3 regions of the Shinella sp. GW821-FHT10F02 genome follow, and region 3 is predicted to be linked to each of the others. Evidence: predicted binding sites of a transcription regulator. Region 3 holds the regulator's gene; each other region holds the start of a gene.

Region 1 (4,150 bases), on a different contig from region 3:
ACGGGCCGTCGAGCTTCGGACGGAAGGTCTCGTAGTGGTCCGGGCCGTTGTTGGCGGACAGGAACAGGCGGCGCGAGACGTCGATGCGATCCGGGTAACCGTCGCCGTTCTTGTCCTCGTAGTTCGGGAAGCCGGCCTCGTCATAGGTGCCGACCTTCTGGCGCATTTCATCGCCCGGCTTCTCGTCGTCGACCGTGCCGATGATGCCGACGCCGTGGGTGTGGTCACCCGTGACGACGATCAGCGTGTCGGGGTTGGAGGCTGCGAATTCGCGGGCAACGGCGATCGCCTTGTCGAATTCGATCGTTTCGACGAGCGCGCGGTCCCAGTCGAGCGGGTGGCTCATCTTGTCGACCGACGCGGCTTCGACGACGAGGAAGAAGCCTTCCGGGTTCTTCGACAGCTTGTCGAGCGCGACCTTGGTCATTTCGACGAGGCCCGGCTGGTTCGGGAACTTGTCGACGGTGCCCTTCTTGAGGAATTCACGGTCGAGCGTCACGTCCATGTTGCCGGGATGGAACAGGCCGAGCAGCTTTTCCTGGTTCGACGTGGTCAGGGCAGCGAGTTCCGTCTTGTCGGTTGCGAGCGCATAACCGGCATTCTTGAACTCAGCGATATAGTCCTTGTCGTCCTTGCGCTTGGAGCCGGGCGTGTCCTTGCCGAGGAAGAAGACCGAGCCGCCGCCGAAGAGGACATCCGGCTTGACGTCGAACAGCATGCCGACGATCTGTTCCTTGTCGGCGCGCTTGCGGGTGTGCGAAACGACGGCGGCAGGCGTCGCGTCTTCGAGTTCCGACGTGGTGACGATGCCGATGGACTTCGTCGTCGTGCGGCGCAGCGCCTCGGCGATCGTCTCGACCTTCGGGTCGTCCAGGCTTGCCGGCGTGCGGTCGGCATAGACGCCGAGCGCGTTGACGCGCGACTTGTGGCCGGTCATGTAGGCCGACATGGTGTTGGCGCTGTCCGTGGCGATCGAGTGCGTCGAGGACGTGCCGATGAAGGCGACCGGCGGGATGTCATCCATGGCGAGGCGGCCGTTTGCCTTGCCCTCGGTCATGCCCTTGGACATGATGCGCGCGCCCGTGCGGTGGGCGACGGACAGGCCGTCGGCGACCAGGAAGATGATGTTCTTGGCCTTCGCCTCGGTAGCGGTGCCGTAAACGTCCCAGTTGACCGACTTGGTCTCGCTGCCGGCCGTGACTTCGACCTTGTAGTCGCCGGCGGTGGCGATCGTCAGGCCGCGCAGCGTCAGCGCGGAGCCCAGAACCTTGTCCTCGGCGCCCTTTTCTTCCGCGACGAATTCAGCCTTCTTGCCGAAGACGGCCTCGTAGTCCTGGCCGTTGACGGTGACCTTCACATCTTCCGGCTTCACGACGGCGTCGAACTCGACCTTGAAGTCGAAGGGGGAGCCGACGAGGATGGTGGCGCGATCGATCGGGTAGACGGTCGCGGCATTGGCGGCGCCGGCGAGGACCGTAGCCGATGCCAGGGCGAGGATGAGTTTGCGCATGGGAGAGCCTCTCTTGAGCGGTGCGTTACCCCTTCCGCATAAGAAACTCACATGACACGCGTATTACCAAACCGTCTTAAAACCCGTTATCCCGCCACGCACCGGCCCGCCGGCAATCAGATGCCGCCCATGCAGAGATATTTCATCTCCAGATAGTCCTCCAACCCGTGGCGTGAACCCTCGCGGCCCATGCCGGATTGCTTCATGCCGCCGAAGGGCGCCGCCTCGGAGGACATGCGGCCGGTATTGATGCCGACCATGCCGTATTCCAGGGCTTCCGCGACGCGCCAGACCCGGCTGAGATTGGACGCATAGAAATAGGCGGCGAGGCCGTAGATCGTGTCGTTGGCTTCGCGCACGACCTGGGTGGCGTCATCGAAACGGATGATGGGGGCGAGCGGCCCGAACGTCTCCTCCTGCGCCACGCGCATGTCGCGGGTGATGCCGGTGAGCACGGTCGGCGCAAAGAAGGTGCCGTCGGCGTCGATCCGCCGGCCGCCGCAGCGCACGCTGCCGCCCTTGTCCAGCGCATCTGCGACATGGCCCTCGATCTTGGCGAGCGCGCGCGTGTCGATCAGCGGGCCGATCGCGACATCGGGTTCGAAACCGTCGCCGACCGAGAGCGTCTGCACCCGCTCGATGAATTTCCGGGCGAATTCGTCGTGAACGCCGGATTGCACATAGAGGCGGTTCGCCGAGACGCAGGTCTGGCCGGCATTGCGGAATTTTGCCTGAATCGCGCCGTCCACGGCCGCATCGACATCCGCGTCGTCGAAGACGATGAAGGGCGCGTTGCCGCCGAGTTCCAGGCTGAGCTTCTTCACCTGGTCGGAACATTGGCGCATGAGCAGGCGGCCGACCTCGGTGGAGCCGGTGAAGCTGATCTTGCGCACGGCGGGGTGAGTGCAGAGCTCGCGGCCGACGGCATCGCCCTCCGAAGCATAGATCAGGTTGACCACGCCCGGTGGAAAACCCGCCTCATGGGCGAGCGCGAACATGGCGCCCGCCACCAGCGGCGTCTGCTCCGCGGGCTTCAGCACGACCGCGCAGCCGGCCGCCAGTGCCGGCGAAATCTTGCGCGCTACCATGGAGGCCGGGAAGTTCCATGGCGTGATCGCGCCGACCACGCCGATCGGCTGCTTGATGACCAGCATGCGACGATCCAGCGACGGCGCCGCGATCGTCTCGCCATAGATGCGGTTGGCTTCCTCGGCGTACCATTGCAGGTAGGCGGCGGCGTGGGAGACTTCGGATTTCGCCTCCGCCAGCGGCTTGCCCATCTCGGCCGTCAGGATGGCGGCCAGGTCATCCGTGTGCAGGACGATCAACTGGTGCCAGCGCCAGAGCATGTCGGAGCGGTCACGGGCGGTCAGCCCCGCCCATTCGGGCTGGGCGACCGCGGCGCGGTCGATCGCCGCCCGGGTTTCCGCGACGCCCATGTCGGGCAGTTCCGCCAGCAATTCGCCGGTCGAGGGATTGAAGACCTCGAATGTGCGCTCGCTCGCCGGGCTGACCAGCCAGGGCGCGGTGACGATGGTTTCGAAGGGTTTTGGGTCCTTCAGCCGCCGGATAAGGGTCTGTGACAGGGCCAATTCGCTTCTCCTCTCGAATCCAGGGACGATTCTTCCCTTTCTTCGAGAGCTACAGGCGAATTGCGGGCCAAACAATGCTTGCGTCGGCAGGATCGCCGACGCCGTCACGACAGGAGCGCGTTCAGCGCTTGCGAACGATCGCGATCCACGAAAAACCGCGATGCAGCCGCTTCTCCTCGCTGCGTCCGCCATGCGCGGCTGCAAGCTCCGCGGCCATCTCGAAGAGATCGTCGCGCGGCGTCACATGGTGCCATCCGAGCCACTTGGTCACGCCGCTTCTGAACCAGCCGGGCAGGCCGCGCATATCGCCGAAATCGGCGATATGCAGCTCGCCGCCGGGGGCAAGCCGGTTGGTGGCCTCCGCCATGACCTTCTGCCATTGCGGGATCATCGACACGGCGTAAGAGATGAAGATGCGGTCATAGCTCTGTTCGCCGAAGAGCGCCCGCGGGTCGAAGCTGGCGGCGTCGGCCCTGGCAAGTCGGACGCGGTCCTTCAGGCCGGCGCCGGCAACCGCTTTTTCCGCCGCGCTCAGCATCTCCTGCGAGATGTCGATGCCGTGGAACCGGCTCTCCGGATAGAGCGCCGCCGCCTTGACGAGATTGCGCCCGGTGCCGCAGCCGATTTCCAGCACTGAACTGCCCGGCAGCGGGCGAAGGCCGGCAAGCATCGGGTCGCGGCCGAGCAGGTAATATTTGCGCGTCGCGTCGTAGATGCCGAACCGCCGCTGCCAGCGGTAGATGCGATCCATCAGGAGGGCGTGGTCGGAAACGGCGCTCATCTCGCTCAGCCCTTGAATTCGTAGAGGTGGAAGCCGCCGTAGATCGACGAGCGATCCTTGTCGTGCAGCGCGCGCGATTCCGCCTCGTGGTAGGTCCAGCGGCCGAGGAGGGCCTCGTCGAGGCGGCCGGGCAGCAGGCTTTCGGCGGGCGCTGTACGGAAGACGACGCGCGCGCCGGGGGCGGCCGTGCGGGTAATCTCGGTCCACAAACCGTTGAGCTGGGCGTCGGTCATCCAGTCCTGCGCATCGAGCAGGATGAAGCGGTCG
Region 2 (4,150 bases), on a different contig from region 3:
AACGTGTCGGCGACGGTGCCCTTGGAGAGACCGGCGATCGCGACGATGTCGCCCGCATGCGCTTCATCGATCGCCGTGCGCTCGATGCCGCGGAAGGCGAGGATCTTCGAGATGCGCCCGGTTTCGATCAGCTTGCCGTCCTGGCCGAGAACCTTAACGGCCTGGTTCGGCTTGATCGAGCCGGAATGGATGCGGCCGGTGATGATGCGGCCGAGGAAGGGGTTGGCTTCGAGGATCGTGCCGATCAGGCGGAACGGGCCTTCGGCGACCGTCGGCTCCGGAACGTGCTTCAGCACGAGGTCGAGCAGCGGCGCCATGCCTTCGTCCTTCGGGCCTTCCGGGTTGACGTTCATCCAGCCGTTACGGCCCGAACCGTAGAGGATCGGGAAGTCGAGCTGCTCGTCGGTGGCGTCGAGATTGGCGAACAAATCGAAGACCTCGTTCAGCACTTCCTCGTGACGGCCGTCCGGACGGTCGATCTTGTTGATCGCGACGATCGGCTTCAGACCAACTTTAAGGGCCTTACCGACCACGAACTTGGTCTGCGGCATCGGGCCTTCCGAGCTATCGACGAGAACGATCGCGCCGTCCACCATCGAGAGGATGCGTTCGACTTCGCCGCCGAAGTCGGCGTGGCCGGGGGTGTCGACGATGTTGATGCGAACGCCCTTCCAGTCCACCGAGGTCGCCTTGGCGAGAATGGTGATGCCGCGTTCCTTTTCGAGGTCGTTCGAGTCCATCACGCGTTCGGCGACGCGCTGGTTTTCACGGAACGAGCCGGACTGCTTCAGAAGCTCGTCAACGAGCGTGGTCTTGCCATGGTCGACGTGCGCGATGATCGCGATATTGCGGATGGACATGGTATAATCTCTGAGGTTCGGGGCGCGCAGGGTATGAGGGCGCCGTCTTCAATGGCCGGGCTCTTACATGTTTTTCCGCAATTGCGAAAGGGGCGGGACGCAACTCTGTTATCCTTCCGGCTCAAGGCTCGCCCGGATGCCACACCTCACGACGTGCGCACCGGCGGCAGCGTGACCCGCCATAGCTCCTGGTCCTCCCGGTCCATCAGCCGCACGGTCATCTCTTCGCTCGCCCCGTGGATGTCGACCAGGCCGAAGAATTGCAGGCCGGCGGACGGCGGAAGATTGCTGTCGACGCCGCCCTTCGACGATTTGATGAAGCGGACCTCGGGGCCGAAGGTGCTGTCGAGCGGCTTCGGGCCGTAAGTGCCGGAATGCAGCGGGCCGGAGACGAATTCCCAGAACGGATTGAACTCCTGGAATTTCGCCCGCGACGGATCGTAGTGGTGCGCGGCGGTATAGTGCACGTCCGCCGTCAGCCAGACGACATTGTGGATAGCATTGTCGCGCATGAAGGAGAGCAGGTCGGCGATTTCCCGCTCGCGCGCCGCCGGCGGTCCGTTCAGCCCGTCCGCCACGCCCTCGTAGCCGAGGCTGTTGGAATAATCGTCCCAGATGACGAGGCCGAGCGGCATGTCGCAGGCGATCACCTTCCACACCGCCTGTGAAGCCGCAAGCTCGCGCCGCAACCAGTCCGCCTGCCGCCAGCCGAACAGGCCGTTCTCCGTGCCGCCCTGGTTGGGGCTGCGATAGGAGCGCAGGTCGACGAAGAACACGTCGAGCAGCGGCCCATAGGCGACCTTGCGGAAGATGCGGCCGGGCTCGGTGGGGAAATAGCGGATCGAGGTCATCTCATGGAAGGCGCGCCGCGCGCGGGCCTCGTAGACGCCGATCTCCTTGTCCGGATAGCGCCGGTCCCCGGTGAGATCGCTCGATTCCGACCAGTTGTTCAGCACCTCGTGGTCGTCCCACTGGAAGAAGGTCGGGCACTGGCTGTTGAAGGCGAGCAGGTGCTCATCGAGCAGATTGTATTTCCACTGTCCCCGGAATTCTTCCAGCGTGCGCGCCACGTTGCGCTTCTCGTCGGTGACGATGCGGTTCTTCCAGACCCCACCATCGCGCAACGGGATTTCGTCCGGGATCGGGCCATCCGCATAGACCGTATCGCCCGAGTGGATGAAGAAATCCGGCTCGTGGCGCAGCATGGTCGAATAGGTCTTCATGCCGACATCGTCGATGCCCCAGCCCTGCCCGGCTGTATCGCCCGACCAGACGAAGCGCACCGACCGATTGCGCATCGGCGCCGTGCGAAAGCGCCCGACGATCGGCTCGGAGACGAGATGGCTGGAATAGGGGTCATTCGCCGTGAAGCGGTAAAAAATATCCTGGTCCGGCAGCAGGCCTTGCAGCATGGCCTTGACCGTGTTGTCGGACGTCCCCAGCGCCTTCTGCACCGGCATCCGGGCCGCATTGGTGAAACTTTCGGTGGTCGAATATTCGAGCACCACCTCCGCCGGCCGGTCGGTTCGTGCCCAGACCACGCCGGAGGAACAATCGACATCGCCGGACTGCACGCCGTGGGAGAAGGCCGGACTGCCATGCCGCCGCGCATAATAGGGAACCGCCAGCGCCGAGGATGTGGCCAGCGCGCCGGCCCCCGCAGTCAGAAGAAACGAGCGCCGCGTCAGCGTCTCGGGAACAATCGCCATGCCACCTCCGGCCTGACCCGCGAATCGAAACGCCAGGCGGGCAGACCATGAGTCTTCGCCATGTCAGTCCGGTAACGGGAGCATGACGTTTCGCCGAAAGTTCGGTGACGGAAGGATGACGGTGCGAGGTGGCGCGAGCGGTTGCCAGGGGAAGCAACCGCACCCATGCCGGAGGTTTCCGGCCACAGCCACAACCTCTCCTCCGTCATGGTCGGGCCTGACCCGACCATCCACCCACCGGCACGCCGTGGATGTGGATCCTCGGGTCAAGCCCGAGGATGACGTTGGTGGGTTGTGTGCCCGTCTCCAGAAAGGGTTTAGGCCGCCAGCCCCTTCTTCTCCAGCATCGCCTCCGGGCTCGGCAGCTTGCCGCGGAAGGCCTTGTAGGCGTCTTCCGGGTCGACGGAGCCGCCGACGGCGTAGATGTAGGTCTTCAGCCGTTCGGCCATGGCCGGGTTGAAGGCGTCGCCCGTCTCCGTGAAGGCGGCGAAGGCGTCGGCGTCGAGCACTTCCGACCACATGTAGGAATAATAGCCGGCCGAATAACCGTCACCGGAGAAGACGTGCTGGAAGTGCGGCGTCGCGTGGCGCATGACGATCGATTTCGGCAGGCCGATCTTGTCCAGCACCTCTGCCTGCACCGCCATCGGATCCTCCACCGGACCGCGCGTATGAAACGCCATGTCGACCAGCGCCGAGGAAGTAAACTCCACCGTCGCGAAGCCGGAATTGAAGGTGCGGGCGGCAAGCACCTTGTCGAGCAGCGCCTGCGGCATCGCCTCGCCCGTCTGATAATGCACCGCATAACGCGTCAAAATTTCCGGCACGGTCAGCCAATGTTCGTAGAGCTGCGAGGGCAGTTCGACGAAATCGCGCGACACGCCGGTGCCGGAGACCGAGGGGTAGGTGACGTCGGACAGCATGCCGTGCAGCGCATGGCCGAATTCGTGGAACAGCGTGCGTGCATCGTCGAGCGACAGCAGCGCCGGCTTGCCTTCGGCAGGCTTCGCAAAATTGCAGACGTTGTAGATGATCGGGATTTCGCCGACCGTGCCATTCTTGAGCGGCAGGCGGTGCTGGCTCTGGTAGGAGCTCATCCAGGCGCCCGAGCGTTTCGAGGAACGGGCGAAATAATCGCCAAGGAACATGGCGACAAGCTTGTCGTTGCGATCGCGGATCTCGAAGACCCGCACGTCGGGATGATAGGCCGGCACATCCTTCTTCTCGATCGCGTGGATATCGAACAGGCGTTCGGCGACATCGAAGCAGGCCTCGATGATCTTTTCGAGCTGGAGATAGGGTTTCAGTTCGGCCTCGGAGAAGTTGAATTTCCGGGAGCGCTGCTTTTCCGCATAATAGCGCCAGTCCCAGGGCATGACCTCGTGGTTGCGCCCTTCCTCCGCGACAAGGGCGGCAAGTTCCGCCTCCTCCTCGCGCGCCCGAGCCACAGCCTTTTCCCAGACCTGCATCAAGAGGCCGTTCACCGCCTGCGGCGTCTTCGCCATCGTGTTGTCGAGCTTCAACGCCGCAAAATTTTCGTAGCCGAGCAGGCCGGCCTTTTCGGCGCGCAGCGTCAGCGTC
Region 3 (4,150 bases):
CGTTCCTGCGCACACTGAACCGCATGAACGACACTATCGAAGGCTGCCGCGTTACCGGCCGCATCACGCTCGACACAGACGATATCTACGATCCGAACATCGACGTCGTCGAACTGCGCGCCCGCGTCGGCATGGTCTTCCAGAAGCCGAACCCGTTCCCGAAGTCGATCTACGAGAACGTCGCCTACGGCCCGCGCATCCACGGCCTCGCCAAGGCGAAGGCCGACATGGACGCCATCGTCGAGTCCAGCCTGCAGAAGGCCGGCCTGTGGAACGAGGTGAAGGACCGCCTGCTCGAAGGCGGAACCGGCCTCTCCGGCGGTCAGCAGCAGCGCCTGTGCATCGCCCGCGCTGTCGCCGTCAGCCCGGAAGTCATCCTGATGGACGAACCCTGCTCGGCGCTCGACCCGATCGCGACCGCAAAGGTCGAGGAACTGATCCACGAGCTGCGCGCCAACTTCACGATCGTCATCGTGACGCACTCGATGCAGCAGGCGGCCCGCGTTTCGCAGCGCACCGCCATGTTCCACCTCGGCAACCTCGTCGAGGAGAACGACACCGACAAGATGTTCACCAACCCGGATGACCAGCGCACGCAGGACTACATCATGGGCCGCTTCGGCTGACGCCATCGTCGCCGAACCCCCTGAAAATCCGAGCGCATTAAGGACACAACCATGTCATCGACCCATATTGTCTCGATTTATGACGAAGAACTGAAGTACCTCTCCCGCCGCATCTCCGAAATGGGTGGCACGGCCGAGCAGATGGTGGCGGACTCTGTCCGTGCGCTCGTCACCACCGATGGTGCGCTGGCGCAGAAGGTGATCTCGGAAGACGTCATCCTCGACACCGCCGAGCGCCAGATCAACGAGAAGGCGATCGTCACGATCGCCAAGCGCCAGCCGGTGGCTGCGGACCTGCGCGAAATCATGGGCGCGATCCGTATCGCGGCCGAACTGGAGCGCGTCGGCGACCTCGGCAAGAACACTGCCAAGCGCGTCATCGCCGTGCAGAGCTCGGGTATGCCCCGCAAGCTTACCCGCGGCCTGGAGCACCTCGCCGAACTGACGCTGATCCAGCTCAAGGAAGTGCTCGACGTCTACGCCACCCGCTCGGTGGAGAAGGCCAAGGCCATCCGCGAGCGCGACGACGAGATCGACGCGATCTACACCTCGCTGTTCCGCGAACTCCTCACCTACATGATGGAAGATCCGCGCAACATCACGCCCTGCACCCATCTCCTGTTCTGCGCCAAGAACATCGAGCGCATCGGCGACCATGCGACCAACATCGCGGAAACCATCTACTACATGGCGACCGGCTCGCAGCCCGAAGGCGAACGCCCGAAGGACGACACCTCGACGTCAGTGGTCACTGCCGACGTCACTGAAGCCTCCGAGTAAGGAGTTTTGCCTCCATGGTGCCCAGAATCGCCGTCGTGGAAGACGAGGAGGCGTTGAGCGTCCTCCTGCGCTACAACCTCGAAGCCGAAGGTTTCGAGGTCGATACGATCCTCTCCGGTGACGAGGCCGAAGTGCGCTTGCAGGAGCGCATGCCGGACCTCCTCATCCTCGACTGGATGCTGCCGGGCGTTTCGGGCATCGAACTGTGCCGGCGGCTGCGCCAGCGGCCGGAGACCGAACGCCTGCCGATCATCATGCTGACGGCACGCGGCGAAGAGAGCGAGCGCGTGCGCGGGCTCGCCACCGGCGCCGACGACTATGTCGTCAAGCCGTTCTCGACGCCCGAACTCGTCGCCCGCGTGCGCGCCATGCTGCGCCGCGCCCGGCCGGAAGTCGTCTCGACGGTGCTGCGCTGCGGCGATATCGAGCTCGACCGCGAGACGCATCGCGTGCACCGCCGCACCCGCGAAGTCCGCCTCGGCCCGACGGAATTCCGCCTGCTGGAATTCCTGATGACCTCGCCCGGCCGCGTCTTCTCGCGCTCGCAGCTTCTCGATGGCGTCTGGGGCCACGACATCTATGTCGACGAACGCACGGTCGACGTGCATGTCGGCCGCCTGCGCAAGGCGCTCAACTTCGCCAACATGCAGGACGTCATCCGCACGGTGCGCGGCGCAGGCTATTCGCTGGAAGCCTGAGCGACCCCTTTCCTCCCAAGGACGAAAATGGGCCCTTCGGGGCCTGTTTGCGTTTTGGAGTATGGTCCGGCCCTACATCACAAACGAAAACGGACCCTTTCGGGTCCGCATCGCATGTGCCGTCGTGGAAAAGATCACCGCATCCGGCGGCGCTCGGCCGAGGGCTGGTAGGCGAGGCGCTGGTGGTAGGTGCAGTAGGGCGAGTTGTCCGGGGACTCGTTGCCGCAGAAGTGGAAGTCGTCGTTCAGCGGGTCGCCGATCGGCCATTTGCAGGTGCGCTCGGTGAGCTGGGTCAGCTCGAGCCGGCGCGACATGGGCACGACCACGTTGTTGCCGTTGGACGGAACCGGAAGCTGCTCGCGCTGCGTCTCGAAATCCGTCTCGACCTCTTCCTTGGTGATGGTGTTGCCGGCCGGGCGCACCACGGAACGGGCCGTCACGGCGCGGGCCTGGAAGGTCGTCGCGGGGCGCGGGGCTGCCGGCACCGGGCGCTTGGGGCGCGACGCGCTCTGCGTGCCGCCGGCCTTGGCGCGGCCCGGCAGGTTAAGCCGGTGCACCTTGCCGATAACCGCGTTGCGGCTGACGCCGCCGAGCTGTGCCGCGATCTGGCTCGCGCTCAGGCCCTCGCTCCAGAGCTTCTTGAGTTTCTCGACCCGCTCGTCTGTCCAGTTCATCTCTCGTCTCCGCTCGGCGCTCGCAATGCGGGAATCCCTCATCGCGTTCCGGACGGGTCCGGAATTTGAACGCCCTAACTCTTTTGGTGACTAGTTCCGCCGCATGCAGTCTAGTAATTGGTCTTTAACCTAGAGTTTGGGGGACTCTGTGACAAGAGTCGCAGGAATCCGGGCGAATCGATTTCCGAGTTTTCCCCAACTTGCTGGCCGGGTGTGACTCGATAGCGACACCTTCCGCGCGTGGCGTGAATCCTCACCTTGCGGGAGGTTCAGCACTATTTCGGGGTGCGATTTGTTGACATCCCGGCCTGAAATGCCGATAGTGCCGCATGCCGCCGAAAGGCGGCTTTTGATTTTTCTGGAGCCTGGAAAAGTCAAGCCGCGTTCACGTTTTTCCGCATCTCTTTTTCGGAGGATCCGCGCCATGGCCGATGCCGCGCCGCTCTATGAAACCTATATGCGTGCACCGCTCCGGTTCACGCGCGGGGAGGGCGTCTGGCTGATCGCCGAGGATGGCGAGCGATATCTCGACTTCGCCGCCGGCGTCGCCGTCAATTCGCTGGGCCATGCGCATCCGCATCTCGTCGCCGCGCTGAAGGACCAGGCCGACAAGGTCTGGCACCTGTCGAACCTCTATGAGGTTCCGGGCCAGGAAAGCCTCGGCCGCCGCCTGACGGAGGCGACCTTCGCCGACAAGGTGTTCTTCACCAATTCGGGCGCCGAAGCGCTGGAATGCGCGATCAAGACCGCGCGCCGCTATCATTTCGCCAAGGGCCATCCCGGCAAGTTCCACATCATCACCTTCGAAGGCGCCTTCCACGGCCGCACGCTCGCGACGATCGCCGCCGGCGGCCAGGAAAAGTACCTCGAAGGGTTCGGCCCCAAGGCCCCCGGCTTCCTCCAGGTCCCCTTCGGCGACATCACCGCCGTCAAGGATGCGATCACCGAAGAGACGGCCGCGATCCTGATCGAGCCGGTGCAGGGCGAGGGCGGCATCCGCCCGGTGCCGAAGGAATTCATGCAGGAGCTGCGCCAGCTCTGCGACGAATACGGCCTGCTGCTGGTTCTCGACGAGGTACAGTCCGGCGTCGGCCGCACCGGGCGCCTGTTCGCCCATGAATGGTCGGGCGTCACGCCGGATATCATGGCGGTCGCCAAGGGCATCGGCGGCGGTTTCCCGCTCGGCGCCTGCCTTGCCACGAACGAAGCGGCTGCCGGCATGGTCGCCGGCACACATGGCTCGACCTATGGCGGCAACCCGCTCGCCATGGCGGTCGGCAATGCGGTGCTCGACGTCGTGCTGGAAGAGGGCTTCCTCGATCATGTGCGCGACGTGGCGCTCGTCTTCCGCCAGGGTCTCGCGGCATTGAAG

What was found. Region 3 encodes PhoB, which activates phosphate uptake and scavenging genes when phosphate is short. Its sites were predicted from a motif close to TGTCATNNANCTGTCAT; they were not measured.
Region 1: the regulator PhoB is predicted to act here: its motif matches at 1,551-1,567, upstream of AC1RWL_RS05280 (alkaline phosphatase).
Region 2: the regulator PhoB is predicted to act here: its motif matches at 2,674-2,690, upstream of AC1RWL_RS17740 (alkaline phosphatase D family protein).

Annotation. Positions count from the first base shown of each region.
Region 1 covers NZ_JBXASL010000001.1:1,141,661-1,145,810, forward strand. Annotated here, with positions in the region: gene AC1RWL_RS05280 (alkaline phosphatase) at 1-1,510, opposite strand, end outside; gene AC1RWL_RS05285 (NAD-dependent succinate-semialdehyde dehydrogenase) at 1,627-3,102, opposite strand; gene AC1RWL_RS05290 (class I SAM-dependent methyltransferase) at 3,224-3,883, opposite strand; gene AC1RWL_RS05295 (BtaA family protein) at 3,889-4,150, opposite strand, start outside.
Region 2 covers NZ_JBXASL010000005.1:332,434-336,583, reverse strand. Annotated here, with positions in the region: gene typA (translational GTPase TypA) at 1-860, opposite strand, end outside; gene AC1RWL_RS17740 (alkaline phosphatase D family protein) at 1,007-2,569, opposite strand; gene AC1RWL_RS17735 (M3 family metallopeptidase) at 2,887-4,150, opposite strand, start outside.
Region 3 covers NZ_JBXASL010000004.1:309,522-313,671, reverse strand. Annotated here, with positions in the region: gene pstB (phosphate ABC transporter ATP-binding protein PstB) at 1-626, shown strand, start outside; gene phoU (phosphate signaling complex protein PhoU) at 678-1,406, shown strand; gene phoB (phosphate regulon transcriptional regulator PhoB) at 1,421-2,104, shown strand; gene AC1RWL_RS14640 (GcrA family cell cycle regulator) at 2,239-2,778, opposite strand; gene AC1RWL_RS14635 (aspartate aminotransferase family protein) at 3,203-4,150, shown strand, end outside.